3 regions of the Rheinheimera sp. ATLC3 genome follow, and region 1 is predicted to be linked to each of the others. Evidence: riboswitches for the same ligand, from Rfam matches in the RefSeq annotation. Region 1 holds a riboswitch; each other region holds the start of a gene.

Region 1 (4,566 bases):
TGAAATTCCGCCTGCGCTGGCAGCGTACCAGTTGCAACTGTCTGCCGACAACAGGCAACTCATCTACACCTATGACGCACAGCAAGAGCAGGCCACCATTACTACCTTATTGCGTCAGCTCAATAGCTTAGGTGTAGAGTTCAGCGATTTGAATACCCGGGAAAGCTCACTGGAAGATATCTTTATTGGCCTGATCGGAGATGCAGCATGAACTTTTACGCTATCAAAGCTATTTACCTGTTCGAGCTGGCGCGTACCTGGCGTACTCTGATGCAGAGCATTGCCTCGCCGGTATTGTCTACATCGTTGTACTTTATCGTGTTTGGCTCAGCGATTGGTTCGAGAATGGTCGCTATTGACGGTATCAGCTATGGTGCCTTTATTGTACCCGGCCTTATCATGTTGACCGTACTGACGGAAAGCACCTCTAATGCTTCTTTTGGCATTTATATGCCAAAATTCTCTGGCACTATCTATGAGATTTTGTCGGCGCCGGTTTCAGCCATCGAAATTATCCTTGGTTATGTCGGGGCAGCTGCCAGCAAAGCTATTTTGCTTGGATTAATTATTCTGCTGACAGCAAGATTTTTCGTCGACTTCAGTATTGAACATCCGATATGGATGCTGGCATTTTTGGTGTTAACTGCCATTAGTTTTAGTTTATTCGGCTTTATTATCGGTGTGCTGGCAAACAGCTTTGAGCAACTGCAGATAGTACCGCTGATGGTGATTACACCGCTGACATTTTTAGGCGGCAGTTTTTACTCGATCAGCATGCTGCCGCCACTATGGCAGCAAATCACGCTGTTTAACCCGGTGGTGTATTTAATTAGCGGTTTTCGCTGGAGCTTTTATGGCGTGGCCGATGTTAACGTAGGCCTGAGCCTGGCGATGATTTTATTGTTTATGGCACTGTGTATCGGTGTGATCTGCTGGATTTTCCATACCGGCTATAAAGTTAAAACATAAAAGACATTGGAGATTAACATAGCTCGATAGAAACGCTCACGAATAAAAAGCTTGTTAAAATGTTAAATTTTGTATAACTTTTCAATTGTTAAGTCAGCATTTATTTTAATTGTGATTGCTGGTTTTTAAGAGGGGCAAACTGTTCCGAAAGGGCAGGACGCAAAGCCGCTGGTCTAAAAACTTTTACTCAAAGTGAATGATGGCAGTGGTTGCATTAGCTTAGCCGCATTTCTTTAATGTCTCGCATGGCGGTAATCTCACCGTTATCTGGTTATGTCTACTTATAAGCCTTTCTTTCCATCTATCGCATGGCGTAACCGGCATAGATGGCACGTTAATACGACACTAAAATTGTAAAAATACCAAGCTTGGGATTCCGGAGCTTCTTATTTATATCAGCCAGATATGAGATTAAAGCATTACGTTCTGCGAAAGGGAGAGAGATATGGTTCGTTATTTAAAACCGATTTTGTCGGCTTGTTTAAGTCTGTTGTTGCTAGCCTCATGCGCGCAAAGCAAAGCGCCGGAAAAAATGCCGACCTATCCGCATAGTGATATTGATATAAAATACTCAGTTAGACATTTTGAAGCCGACGTAACGCAATCTGTAGAAAAATTCACCGGAAACTATATTACTCAACAACAACTGGAAAGAATTGTACAAACGAGGTTTGTAAGTTTATTAAAAGAAAATAATCTTTTGGCATCTGACAGAGATATGAATGTAGTTGATTTGGATATATTTGTTGACTACTCGCGCCGTTTTGTTGGCGACGAAACACCTTTCCCTGCACCAAAATTGGTTGCGCCAATAATTTCATTACACGAAGCCAGTTACCTGGGGGATGTTGTGATCCGCCACAAAATAACCACAGGATTGGCGTTAAAAGATATATTTAATGGCCTGACTACCCATAATGTGGAGTTGGAATATAAGACGGCCGATGCGATTGCGAATAGCTTGTTACTGCGCTTAAAAAGTATAAATCAGTATGATAAAAATGCTTTTGCCGCCATGACCAGTGGTATGACACCTCAGCAGATTGAGAAAAAGCGGCAATACACCCCTAAGGTAGCGCTAACCACAGTAAAACCTGTTGGATTAACGACAGAACAATATTTACCTGAAGAGTTGATACAAGGGTACCTGAGTTCGCTAGCGCAGGGCGACACTGCTGCGCGTATCGCGGTATACAAACAGCTGATAGCTGAATGGGTCAATAGCACGGCAGTATATGATGTGATTAATGAAAGAGTGTTAGCTAACTATCAAAATACCACTGATATGGGTGAAATGATTTGGGCGATAAAAGCATTGGCATACTCAGGCTTGGAGCGTTACCGTTCAACGCTTGATACGGTGCTGCAAGGCAATACCCCGCCAAAATTACAAAATTATGTTGAAGACTATCTTAGCGCTATGGCTACCCGGATAGAGCAAGCTAGAGTGATCCATGATATATCAACTATGTCCCCGGAGCTTGATTGGCAAACTAACCAACTATTGAATATGTTGCGTAGCAGCGATGCTGACCTTCGACTCTATGCGGTAAAACAAATTTATAAACAGCATCTTACGAACGAAACGTTGTTAGACGAATTAAGCCGCATTTTACAACAGGAAGCCAAGATACCGCGCCACCGTTATGGCAAATTTGCAGATTTCCATGCCTGGAGTTGCCGGGTACTGGGGAGCTCGGGCAACAGTAAATACAAATCGGTACTGACAGATCTGGCTGAAAATGCTCACATGTACAAAGTGCGGGAATTTGCCGAGAAATTTGGTAAAAAACTCTAACCAGTCTTTACAAAAGATATTTTAAATCATTGGTTTCGGTTTTTATCTGATGAGCTATTGAAGCGTAAAGGGGAGAAGTGGTGTTGAAGTATTCATACTTGTTGGCGTTTTCTATCGTGCTCTTTTCATTGTCTGCATGTAGCTCAGGTAAAGTTGCTGCGCCAGCGCAACCGAATACAAGACTACAGCAGGCCGTTGCGTCAGAACCCAAGAAACCCAGGCTGAAGATAAATCACTCGGTACATATACTAACTTATGCTTCCGCATCACGTGATCGTTGTATGTCCGCATTTGACGAAGCTGGAATTTTGTTAAAAAAATTCTATGACGGCAGCCAGGAAAGCCTGAAGCAGGGATTGATAGAGAACCAAGAAAATATTCACGCTGAATTGATGAAAATTAAGGAAAAAGTTCAGAAAAACTCAGCTAAAACCGTGCCCCGTTTGACACAGTTACTAAAAAGCGACGATGCTTTTATTGCAAATATGGAGCAAGCTGTCGCTGCCTGTGACAATTCATTGTTGTCATTAATTGATATGGTTACCAGCGATACCGATGTTTTTCCAGCCGATGGTCAAGTTTTGCCTGCGGAAATTGTTAGCGAGCGTTATAACAGAATCGTGAATCCGCAATTAATTGCGTTGGAATTGCTTTATACATTCGAAGCTAATGAATATGCAGACTATGACGCTTGGTTGTCTGCACAGTATCAATTTGTTTTGATGATGCAGCATGTCTACAAAGAGTTGCAGATTGTTGCCAACGCTTTTTTTAACAATGGTGCGTTACCTGATGCTGCACATTATAAAGCTGCTCAGAGTAGCTTTGTTAATTTAAAAGCAAATGCAAAGACTGAACTCAGTATGTTGTCAGGCATGGAAATGCTACTAAAACTTGCTGCAGCGAACGCTCAGAAAGCTGAAATTGAGACATTAAAGAAAAAGGTAAACTTACAGAGTGAGTTTGATGCTGTTTTGGCAGATTTTGAACCAAGTTACATTACAATGCTTTCTGAATTATCGAAGAGTGACCCCGACGACAACATAGTTTTGGAATCATTGAACGTATTGCTTGTTTCTGTAATTGGCAATGAACTAACCAGAACAAGGTTCCGCAAGCAATATATGCAACGTTTGTTAAGTACATTGGACGCTGCCGTTAAACATAAAGAACAAGAATGACTTTTCTATATGCGAAATGGCCTTATTTGGGGTTAGTTAGTATCACCAATACTTTTATGCAGTAATGCAATCAATGTCGTTATTATTTTAGGTTCACGCCAGTACTGGTTATGCGACAACGGGTTCCAGCTGGCGGCCAGCCAGCCGAAAAAGCCACCTGCGGCATTTACTTCGATATCCGTAACCAGTGCTGCATAGCTGTCAGACAAGTCGGCCAGCGGCCAGCCTAACACATCGTCTTTATCGTAATAGTTATGCCAGATAAAGTCGTGGCGGGGTTTGGTAAAGGGTACAATTTGCTCGATGGCATGGGCGGCAACAAAAATTGGAATATTACAGCCGGTTGTAATCAAGGCTGTCAGCCGATCGCCACGTAAAAAAGCAATATCATCATCGGTTAATGGTGTATCGCCACTGATACCCGCCTGATAACGTTTTATATCCCGCCAGATACCGGCGGCAGGTTTAACGCCGGCTTTGGCTTGTTGCGCATCCCACAAATAGCATGACAACACATGACAGCCCAATGAGTGTGCCAGTAATACCAGTTTGCCATCTGCGGTCAGTTGCTGTTTGGCCAGATACAAGGCGCGGGCTATTTTCAATTGGCTGTAATGG
Region 2 (4,566 bases), 1.9 Mb from region 1:
AGAAAGCAGGTTGCTGCGTTGCAAGGCCCCGTTGAGGGCGAAACGTATCCGATAACGCAGGCTGAATGGCAGGCAGCTAAATCACAAAAGCCTGTGCGCTGATAAGGAAAGCCTATGCTGGATTGGCAAATGATACTGGATGTAAAACCTTTCTCCTGGCATGAGTTGGGAACGGCGCTGGTTTGTGGCTTTATCATCGGGCTGGAGCGCCAACTGCGGGGTAAGCCTGCCGGTATCCGCACCTCTATTCTGATTGTTATGGGTACCTACGTATTTATCGCTGCATCTATGTCTGTTAACAGCAACATGACAGACCCTTCGCGCATTATTGGCCAGGTAATTACCGGTGTAGGCTTTCTTGGCGCCGGCGTTATGCTGGCCCGCGATGGTATGGTGCTAGGGGTGACATCCGCTGCCACTATCTGGGTATTGGCTGCTGTTGGCGTTTGTATCGGTATAGGTCAGGATCTGGTGGCAATTAAATTATCGCTGTTGGTGGTAGCTGTGCTGGTTGGTATCGATATCCTGGAGAACTCGTCTTCAGTGCTGCGCCGCGGTGTACACCGCACCTATAATGAATGGCTGCATCGTTCAAATGGCAGTTTGTTTAGCCGGCGTAAGGATGACATGCCGACAGCGAGAACAGATATTGATGATCCACATTAATATCTGTGCCATTAAGTTACGCTAGTATGCTGAATAATATAATAAATAAGAGGCTATTGAATGCTTGAGGCTGTCTGGATAGGGTTCGCATTTTCTCTGGGGTTGGTGGTGCGTGCCGTCGGTTTGCCGCCATTAGTTGGCTACCTGCTGGCAGGTTTTGTCATTTCAGCAACGGCATCCGACCTTAACCTGCCACCCGAAGGCCCGTCTATTATTCATCACGTTGCCCATCTTGGCGTCTTACTCCTGCTGTTTACCGTAGGCTTAAAGCTTAATGTACGCAGCTTAGGCAAACCTGAAGTCCTGGGCGGCAGTACCTTGCATTTTGTGTTATCCATCGTACTGACATTACCGGCAGTGCTGTTTATTTTTGATGTCAGTTGGTATCAGGCGCTGATGCTGGCAGTCGCCCTGGCATTTTCCAGCACAGTGCTGGCAGCAAAAGTGCTTGAGGGTAAACGCGAAATACGGGCGTTTCATGGCCGTGTCGCTATCGGTATTCTTATCATGCAGGATTTGCTGGCGCTGCTGGTGATGAGCCTTGCCAATGGTACTACGCCGTCACCATGGGCCTTGCTGGTATTTGCGCTGCCACTGCTGCGGCCATTACTTTATAAACTGCTTGATGCCAGTGGCCACGAAGACTTGCTGATCCTGTTTGGATTGATGTTGGCGCTGGTGATTGGTGGTCAGGGCTTTGAGCTGGTGGGTTTGAGCTCTGAGCTTGGGGCGCTGGTATTTGGTGCCATGCTGGCTAAGCATCCGCGGGCGGGTGAGTTGTCTAAGTCACTTTGGAGTATTAAAGAGTTTTTTCTGGTCGGGTTTTTCCTGCAGATTGGTATAGATGGCTTACCGGATGCCAATGCCTGGTTATTTGCCGGTGTTATGTCTCTGTTGTTACCGTTAAAAGCGCTGCTGTTTTTTCTGCTGCTTATCCTGTTTAAATTGCGTGCCCGCAGCGCGTTTTTAACCAGTATCAGCCTGACAAACTACAGTGAGTTTGGCCTGATTGTCGCCAGCGTTGTGCTACCAGAGTGGCTCATTCCGCTGGCACTGACAGTGGCAATCTCTTTTGTGATTTCTGCACCGTTGAACCGGATGGCACACCCTCTGTACGACAGACTGTGTAACTGGCTGCTGAAATTTGAGCGTAATATCCACCATCCGGATGAACAGCCGGTATCGCTTGGCGATGCGCAGGTGCTAATTATGGGCATGGGGCGTACCGGCAGTGCGGCTTATAATTACCTGAAAAACAACCGTAAAATCATTGCGATGGATTCAGATCCGGCAAAAGTGCGGGAGCATCAGCGCAAAGGTATGAATATTTTCTACGCTGATGCTGAAGATCAGGTGTTCTGGCAGGATCTGCACTTTGGTGATGTTGAAGCCGTTATTCTCAGTATGAATGATGTCGAAGCCAAGATGATTGCAGCCAAAAAACTGCGAAATGCTGGTTTTAAAGGCTTTATTGTCTCGCACAGCATGCACGACGATGAAGCGCGTGACATCATTGCTGCCGGTGCTGACCAGACATACCTGACAATGTCAGAAGCCGGGGTTGGTATCGCTGAGCACGTTAAACAGCATTGTTTTGGCGTAGTGGGGAAATAACCTGACAAAAAAATAAGGCGCCTTCAGGCGCCTTATTTTTATGAATTTAATCTGCCAATTAGCTTGCGCTACGCTCTTTGATAGCAGCGATAATTGGTGATGAGCCGAAACCATTGCTGGTTGCCCACTCGATATCGCCTGAAGCAGCAATCTGGCTACCTGGTAACTGGCTGATGATAAAACCTGCAGTGTCAGCAGCGTTGTATTTAATTGCGTGGCGGATCAGTGGTAAACCGTCACAAACTACGCCGTCGTATACATTACGTAAGCGTAAGCGGTTATCAGACAGTGTTTTACGCAGGTTGTTTTTGCTGTCAGCAGCAACATAAGAACAGATTGATTGTGCCAGCTGATCGTCAGCTGCAACTGGAGTGCTGATAAATGAAGTGGCTGCGATAACAGTAGCTAAAGTGATTAATTTGGCTTTCATAGTCTTGCTCCAAAATGAGTTAGTTCACAATCATCAATTAAGCAGTTTCAGTCTTCTGAAGTGCTTACCACGAAAGGACATGCAGCATGTCGAGTAACCCTGACAGAGCAGAATACACATCGCATTTGCGACGGCAGCCCAGCTATCGTAGATACCTTTTAACAGCGGTAACCTTAGACCTGAAGCTTTGCGTGTACACCCTTTCGGATGACTTGCCTTTCGAGCGTGCGCATTCTAATTAACGGCTATTTTTTATGCAAGCTTAATTTTGACTGAATTGAAATTATTTTTAAATTTAACTGGTTATACCTGTTAGCCGGTAGAGCGCAGCATGCTGTCACTGTGGGCCAGGCTGACACTGATTGCCAGTTTTATGGCCTCCAGCACCAGGCTGGTACTCAGACTGGCGGTGCCGGGAATTTTGCTGGCTTGCACCGGTGTCAAAGGTACCTGTATCAGGCCGCCATGCAGGCTGGTATTCTGGTGCTTGATATAATGCATTAAACCGTAAAACAGGTGGTTGGCGACAAAGGTACCGGCGCTGTATGACAACCGGGCAGGTAAAGCGTGGCTTTGCAGTGCATCGACAATAGCATTGAGCGGCAGGTTACTGAAATAGGCCGCCGGCCCGTGCTGAGCAGTCAGACTGTCTTTGGGTTGCTGCTGCTTATTATCTGGTTCGCTGGCGTCATTAATATTCAGTGCTACTTTCTCAACTTGGATATCAACCTTTGAACGGCACTGATTAATCAGCAGTAAATATGCCGGTTTATAGTTAGTGATAAGCTGTTCAAGTGCTGTCAGGCTTTGTTTGAACACGCAGGGCAGTTGTTCAACCTGGATCCGGCAATCTGTTGCGACTTGCCAGTCAGCCAGGCTTAGTAACTGTTGGTACAGCTCAGTATCTGTCTGGGGGCCTGGATGGTCAATCACGGCAATCAGTATGCTGCGCATGCTGCAGTACTCCTTTACTTTATCCTTGAAATGCTCACTGCGCCTTAGCTTACTACAGCGTGCTTCAGACTGACAGATCAAGCGCCGTAAGCGCCACTACAGCGCGCTGCCAGCGCCGGTACAGACTGTCAGCTGTACTGGCTGATAGCTGAGGCTGAAATTGCCAGCCCGCTTGCCATATCTGCTCAATCTCATTCAAACAGCTGAAGTGCCCCAATTGTAACGCCGCTAAAAAGGCTGCACCTAACGCCGTAGCATCGGTCGTGTGGCAGCGGGTAATATCAGTCTGGGTCAGATCAGACAGAGCCTGTAAATACCAGCGGTTGGCCGTCATGCCACCATCAACGCGCAGGCTGTTTACTGTTATACCATCCTGGGCGATGGCAGTAAGAAGATCGCGGCTTTGATACGCCACGCTGCAAAGCGCTGCCGCGGCAAGCTCAGCGCGGCCCGTATCCCGGGTCATGCCAAACAAAGCGGCTTTGATCTCCGGATGCCAGTAGGGTGTGCCAAGGCCGGTGAAAGCGGGGATCAGCAGCTCAGTTTGCTGATAATGGCTTTGCTCTGCCAGGGTTTCTGTCTCACTGGCTTGTTGGATAACACCCAGCTTATCGCGCAGCCATTGCACAGTGGCGCCAGCCATAAAAATGCTGCCTTCCAGCGCATAGGTGCAGTTGCCGTTTAGCCGCCAGGCAACAGTCGTTAATAACTTATGCTGGCTGCTAATGATGTTATCGCCGGTATTTACCACGGCAAAGCAACCGGTGCCATAAGTGCTTTTGCTCATACCGGCACTAACACAGGCCTGACCAAGTAGCGCGGCTTGCTGATCACCAATCATACTCAGCACCGGGACAGGTGCACCAAACAGCTTGGTTTCGGTCACGCCAAACAGGCCGGCA
Region 3 (4,566 bases), 590 kb from region 1:
CCGCTGCATCACGTTTTCCAGCTCGCGCACATTGCCCGGCCAGTTGTACTGCAGCATTACGTCGGCAGCGTCCCGGCTTAAGCGGTACTTACCGTTGCCGTATTTGGTAATAAAAAAGTCTGCCAGTGGCAAAATATCATCCCGCCTTTCGCGCAGCGCCGGCCAGCTCAGTGGCAAAACGTCCAGGCGGTAAAATAAATCCTCGCGGAACAAGCCTTGCTCTACCTGACTGCGCAGGTTCTTATTGCTGGCGGCAATGACACGGATATCCAGCTTAATGCGGCTATTGCTGCCCAGACGCTCTACCTCTCGCTCCTGCAACACACGCAGTAACTTCGCTTGCAAGGGCAGCGGCAACTCAGAAATTTCATCCAGTAAGATGCTGCCGCCATTGGCTGCTTCGAACTTACCGATTTGCTGATTCACTGCGCCGGTAAAAGCGCCTTTGTTGTGACCAAACAGCATAGCCTCCAGCATATGCTCCGGAATAGCAGCGCAATTTACCGCGACAAAAGGCTGGTCTGCACGGTCTGATGCCTGATGAATAAAACGCGCCAGCCGCTCTTTACCGGTACCGGATTCCCCCAGGATCAGCACGCTGGCTTCAGTTTGCGCGGCGCGGTTGGCCAACTGCAAAATCTGCCGGCTGGCGTGCGACACTGCCACCAGATCTTTTAACCCCGCGCTCATGGCAGTGGCGTTACGCACTGAGGTTTTTACCTGAGACGCAAAAAAAGGTTTAAGTAAATAATCAATAGCGCCGCTTTGTAAGGTTTCAGACGCCAGCGCACTTTGGTTTGAGTCAACCATGCTGATAATTTGCGCCCCCGGCAGCTTACGGTGTACCAGAGCAACCAGATCCGGTAACGCCATTTGCGCCATAGCACTGTCGATAAAAACCAGTGCCGGTTTGTAATCCTGACACAGGCTGACAACCTGCGTCACATCAGCGGCATGTAGCAACTGGTATCCTTCAGCGCAGATGCACTGATGCACCTCATTACAGGGCGCTTGCTGCTCTATCCATAACACATAAGGTGATTTCATCGGGCGTCAGATCCTGCTCAGGAAGTGGTTCGGATTAACCGGATAGACACCCGGCGGTTAGATTGTTCGGCTTTGCCCTGCGCCGGCAACAGCGGATAGCGGTTACCGTGGGCTCTGATCTCCAGCATGCTGGCTTTTACCCCCAGCTCGATCAGTCTGGACGCCACTTCATCGGCACGCTCCTGCGACAACACACGGTTCGCTAAAGGGGTACCGACATCATCAGTGTGGCCATCGATCAGGATTTTTTTGATGCTGTTATCCAGCTGTAGATAGCGCGCCAGCTTCTGTAAGCTGGGTAATTGCTGGCGGTCAACCTGACGTTTACCGGAGGCAAAATAGATTTCGGTGTCGCGGGCCTGCTGCCAGGACAATGGTGACATTTGCGCAACACAGCCCTGAAACTTGTCCACTGCATCAGCGGCACGCACACTGGTCAGCACTAACTGCTGCTGTGCATCACCCAAATCAAACTGTAACCAGGCGCCTTGCTGCAGCTGATGCAGCAGCGGCAAAGCCGCTTGCAGAAAACTGACTTCGCTGTCCTGATATAACTCGGCAACGTACTGCTCTGCCGCAACGGCTTGTGTGGTTTGCCAGTCGGCAGGACGGGCCATCACGCTGACCTGCTGCAATTCTGAATGAGGCTGAGCCAGCGCCAGATTAAGCCGCAGTGGCTGACCAGGCTCCAGCGCGAAACTGACCTGCCCTAAACCCCTGACCTGTTGTTGTAACTGGCAATAAAAAGGATCGCTGTTAAGCTGCCATTTGGCCTGCTCTGCCGGTTGCGTCAGCAGTGCTGCCGTCGCCAGTGCCCCTGGCAGGCTGGCGCTTAACCACAAACTGAAAGACAATACAGACACCTTATACACCTTTTATTTTGTCATTACCCTCACGCCGGGCAAATCAGCCTGGCGCAGCAAAATAAAAAGCAAACGGCATAGAACAGCACAGGACACTGATGCTTTAGCCATAGTGAAACGGCTAACACCAGTGAATGGCGCTAAGCTAATGCGGCCCCGCTGTCGTAGCGTTTTAACACGCCGTAGACCGGAAGCTTTGCGTCCTGCCCTTTCGGTGCAGTTTGCCTTTTAATTGTCTTAACAAGCTCACAAATCCGACCAGATTTATGAACTGAAACTGAATAACACAAACGATATCGAAATTACGTTGGCTTAGCAAGAGTGTTTTTTAACAATATCTAATATGACGTTTAAAATCACATATTTGCAACTGCATATTTTTTCGCCAACCACTAACATAATTCCAACACTGCTCTGACCTGTTGTGCTTATAAACTGACTAAACAGTGAGAAAAACTGCAAAACTATTTAAACGAACACAGCAAGCCAGCTTGTATTGTCTCTGCATATTATGGCGCTATGATGACAGCCTGCGTGCTAGCCCAGCGCGCCGATAACATTTACCCGCAGATTCTCCGGAATTTCGTTATACGACAACACCGCCAGCGAGTTCTGGGTAAAAGTACGGGCATAGCGCGCCAGTAATGGCCTCAGCTGTGGGATCACCACCAGCGCCGGGGTATGGCCCTGCTGCTGCATCTGACTGCAAATCAGCGGCATATTGCGCTGGAATTGGCTCAGCAGGTTGGGGGCCACCGGGAAGCTGTCCAGTGTGACTTTGCCAGCCTGCATCGCCTGATTCAGCGCGCTTTGCAGCGTTTGCTCCAGCTTTTCATCCAGCGTAAAGGCGGCCAGTTCATCTTTGTCGCCACTGATTTGCCGCACCAACGCCCGCTGCAACGCACAGCGTACGTCTGAGGTTAACAGCAACGGGTCTTTCGTCACTTCGCTGCTATCGAGCAGGGTGCTGCCAATGGTTAAAATGTCGCCAAGGCTAACCTGCTCACGCAGTAGCAAGCGATACACTTTCAGCTGCACCGTGGCACTCAGCGCTTTATCCAGCGCTTCGGCCAGCACCGGCGCCACATTCGCCAGCCGTTTATTCAGCTGTTTTACATCTTCATAGACAAACAGCTCAGACAAATGCTCTTTAATCAGCTTACCGGCATGGGTCGCAATCACTGTGGCGAGATCAACAACCGAATAGCCCAGGTTCAGCGCTTTAGCGCGGCTGTTGGTATCTATCCACACCGCCTCCAGACCATAGGCCGGGTCTCGGGTAATTTCACCGTCCAGCTGGCCGTAGATTTCACCGGTATTCAGCGCCAGTAATTGCTGCGGGTTCAGCCGCCCCGACGCTACCGGCACGCCGGCGAGTTTGATACGGTATTCCTGCGGGTTTAGCTGCAGATTATCGCGCACCCTTACCTCTGGCAGTAAAAAGCCGCTTTGCTCTGATAGCGTTTTACGAATACCGCGCAGCGTTTGCACCAGTTCTTCGCCTTTTTCTTTGTCTGCCAGGTAAACCAGCCGGAACCCCAATTCAATCGACAGCCGATCCACATGGGGAATATCATCCCAGCCCAGTGTTTTTGGCGCTTGCGCGATGGTTTCAGTCAGTCGTTCCGCCTGAATAAGTTCGCCTTTATCCACGCTTTGCTGTAAGCGCCAGGCGACATAAATCAGTGGCAGACCAAAACCGATAAAAGCCATGGCCGGCATGCCGGGCACGGCACCGAGAATCAGCATAATGCCGCCGGTAGTCAGCAACACCCGTGGTGAGGCCAACAGCTGTCTACCGACCTCATCAGACATTTCGCCTTCATCGTTCATCCGGGTAACAATAATGGCCGCCGCAACCGCCAGCAGTAATGACGGGATTTGCGCGACTAAGCCATCACCTATCGTCAGCAGAGCGAAGCGTTGAAAGGCTTCCCCCATACTCAGGCCATGCTGGAACACGCCGATGCTGATACCACCCAGCAGGTTGATCACCAGAATGATCAGACCGGCAATAGCATCGCCACGGACAAACTTGGACGCACCGTCCATTGAGCCGTAAAAATCGGCCTCTCTTGCTACTTCTGACCGGCGATCTTTTGCCTGCTCCGGCCCAATCAAACCGGCGTTTAAGTCGGCATCTATTGCCATTTGTTTGCCGGGCAACGCATCCAGGGTAAAACGGGCAGCAACTTCTGAAATCCGCTCGCCACCTTTGGTAATCACTACAAAGTTTATCACCATCAGAATAACAAACACCACCATACCCACGACGTAATTGCCGCCGATAACCACCTCACCGAACGCCTGAATGACACGGCCGGCAACGTCAGAGCCTTCATGGCCGTGCAGTAACACCACCCGGGTTGAGGCAATATTCAGTGTCAGCCGCATCAGTGTCGCGACCAGCAGCACGGTGGGGAATACCGAGAAATCGAGCGGTTTTTTACTGGATACCGCGACCAGCAGCACGATGACCGACAGCACGATATTAAAAGTAAACAGCGCATCCAGCATCCAGGCTGGCAGCGGTAGCACTACCATGGCCAGAATGGCCAGCAGCAATACCGGAATAGCGGTGTAAGGTTGGGTCAGTATGCGCCAGTTCACTGTTTAACTACCTCGGACTTTAGCTTTATCTAACAAAGATTTCGGG

Evidence for each region. Region 1 has a riboswitch for cyclic di-GMP ahead of AC5SV9_RS09600 (hypothetical protein). Riboswitches for the same ligand answer to the same signal wherever they lie in the genome.
Region 2: another riboswitch for cyclic di-GMP. It lies ahead of AC5SV9_RS18430 (DUF3718 domain-containing protein); the one in region 1 lies ahead of AC5SV9_RS09600 (hypothetical protein).
Region 3: another riboswitch for cyclic di-GMP. It lies ahead of AC5SV9_RS12405 (OmpA family protein); the one in region 1 lies ahead of AC5SV9_RS09600 (hypothetical protein).

What each region holds. Positions count from the first base shown of each region.
Region 1 covers NZ_CM182103.1:2,073,545-2,078,110, reverse strand. Annotated here, with positions in the region: gene AC5SV9_RS09610 (ABC transporter ATP-binding protein) at 1-211, shown strand, start outside; gene AC5SV9_RS09605 (ABC transporter permease) at 208-969, shown strand; cyclic di-GMP riboswitch class I at 1,093-1,186, shown strand; gene AC5SV9_RS09600 (hypothetical protein) at 1,415-2,767, shown strand; gene AC5SV9_RS09595 (hypothetical protein) at 2,848-3,948, shown strand; gene AC5SV9_RS09590 (hypothetical protein) at 3,981-4,566, opposite strand, start outside.
Region 2 covers NZ_CM182103.1:3,951,763-3,956,328, forward strand. Annotated here, with positions in the region: gene AC5SV9_RS18415 (DUF1289 domain-containing protein) at 1-102, shown strand, start outside; gene AC5SV9_RS18420 (MgtC/SapB family protein) at 115-666, shown strand; gene AC5SV9_RS18425 (cation:proton antiporter domain-containing protein) at 727-2,280, shown strand; gene AC5SV9_RS18430 (DUF3718 domain-containing protein) at 2,339-2,710, opposite strand; cyclic di-GMP riboswitch class I at 2,840-2,937, opposite strand; gene AC5SV9_RS18435 (pyroglutamyl-peptidase I family protein) at 3,023-3,664, opposite strand; gene glpK (glycerol kinase GlpK) at 3,729-4,566, opposite strand, start outside.
Region 3 covers NZ_CM182103.1:2,664,421-2,668,986, reverse strand. Annotated here, with positions in the region: gene AC5SV9_RS12410 (sigma-54-dependent transcriptional regulator) at 1-1,047, opposite strand, end outside; gene AC5SV9_RS12405 (OmpA family protein) at 1,065-1,910, opposite strand; cyclic di-GMP riboswitch class I at 2,057-2,146, opposite strand; gene flhA (flagellar biosynthesis protein FlhA) at 2,448-4,520, opposite strand; gene flhB (flagellar biosynthesis protein FlhB) at 4,524-4,566, opposite strand, start outside.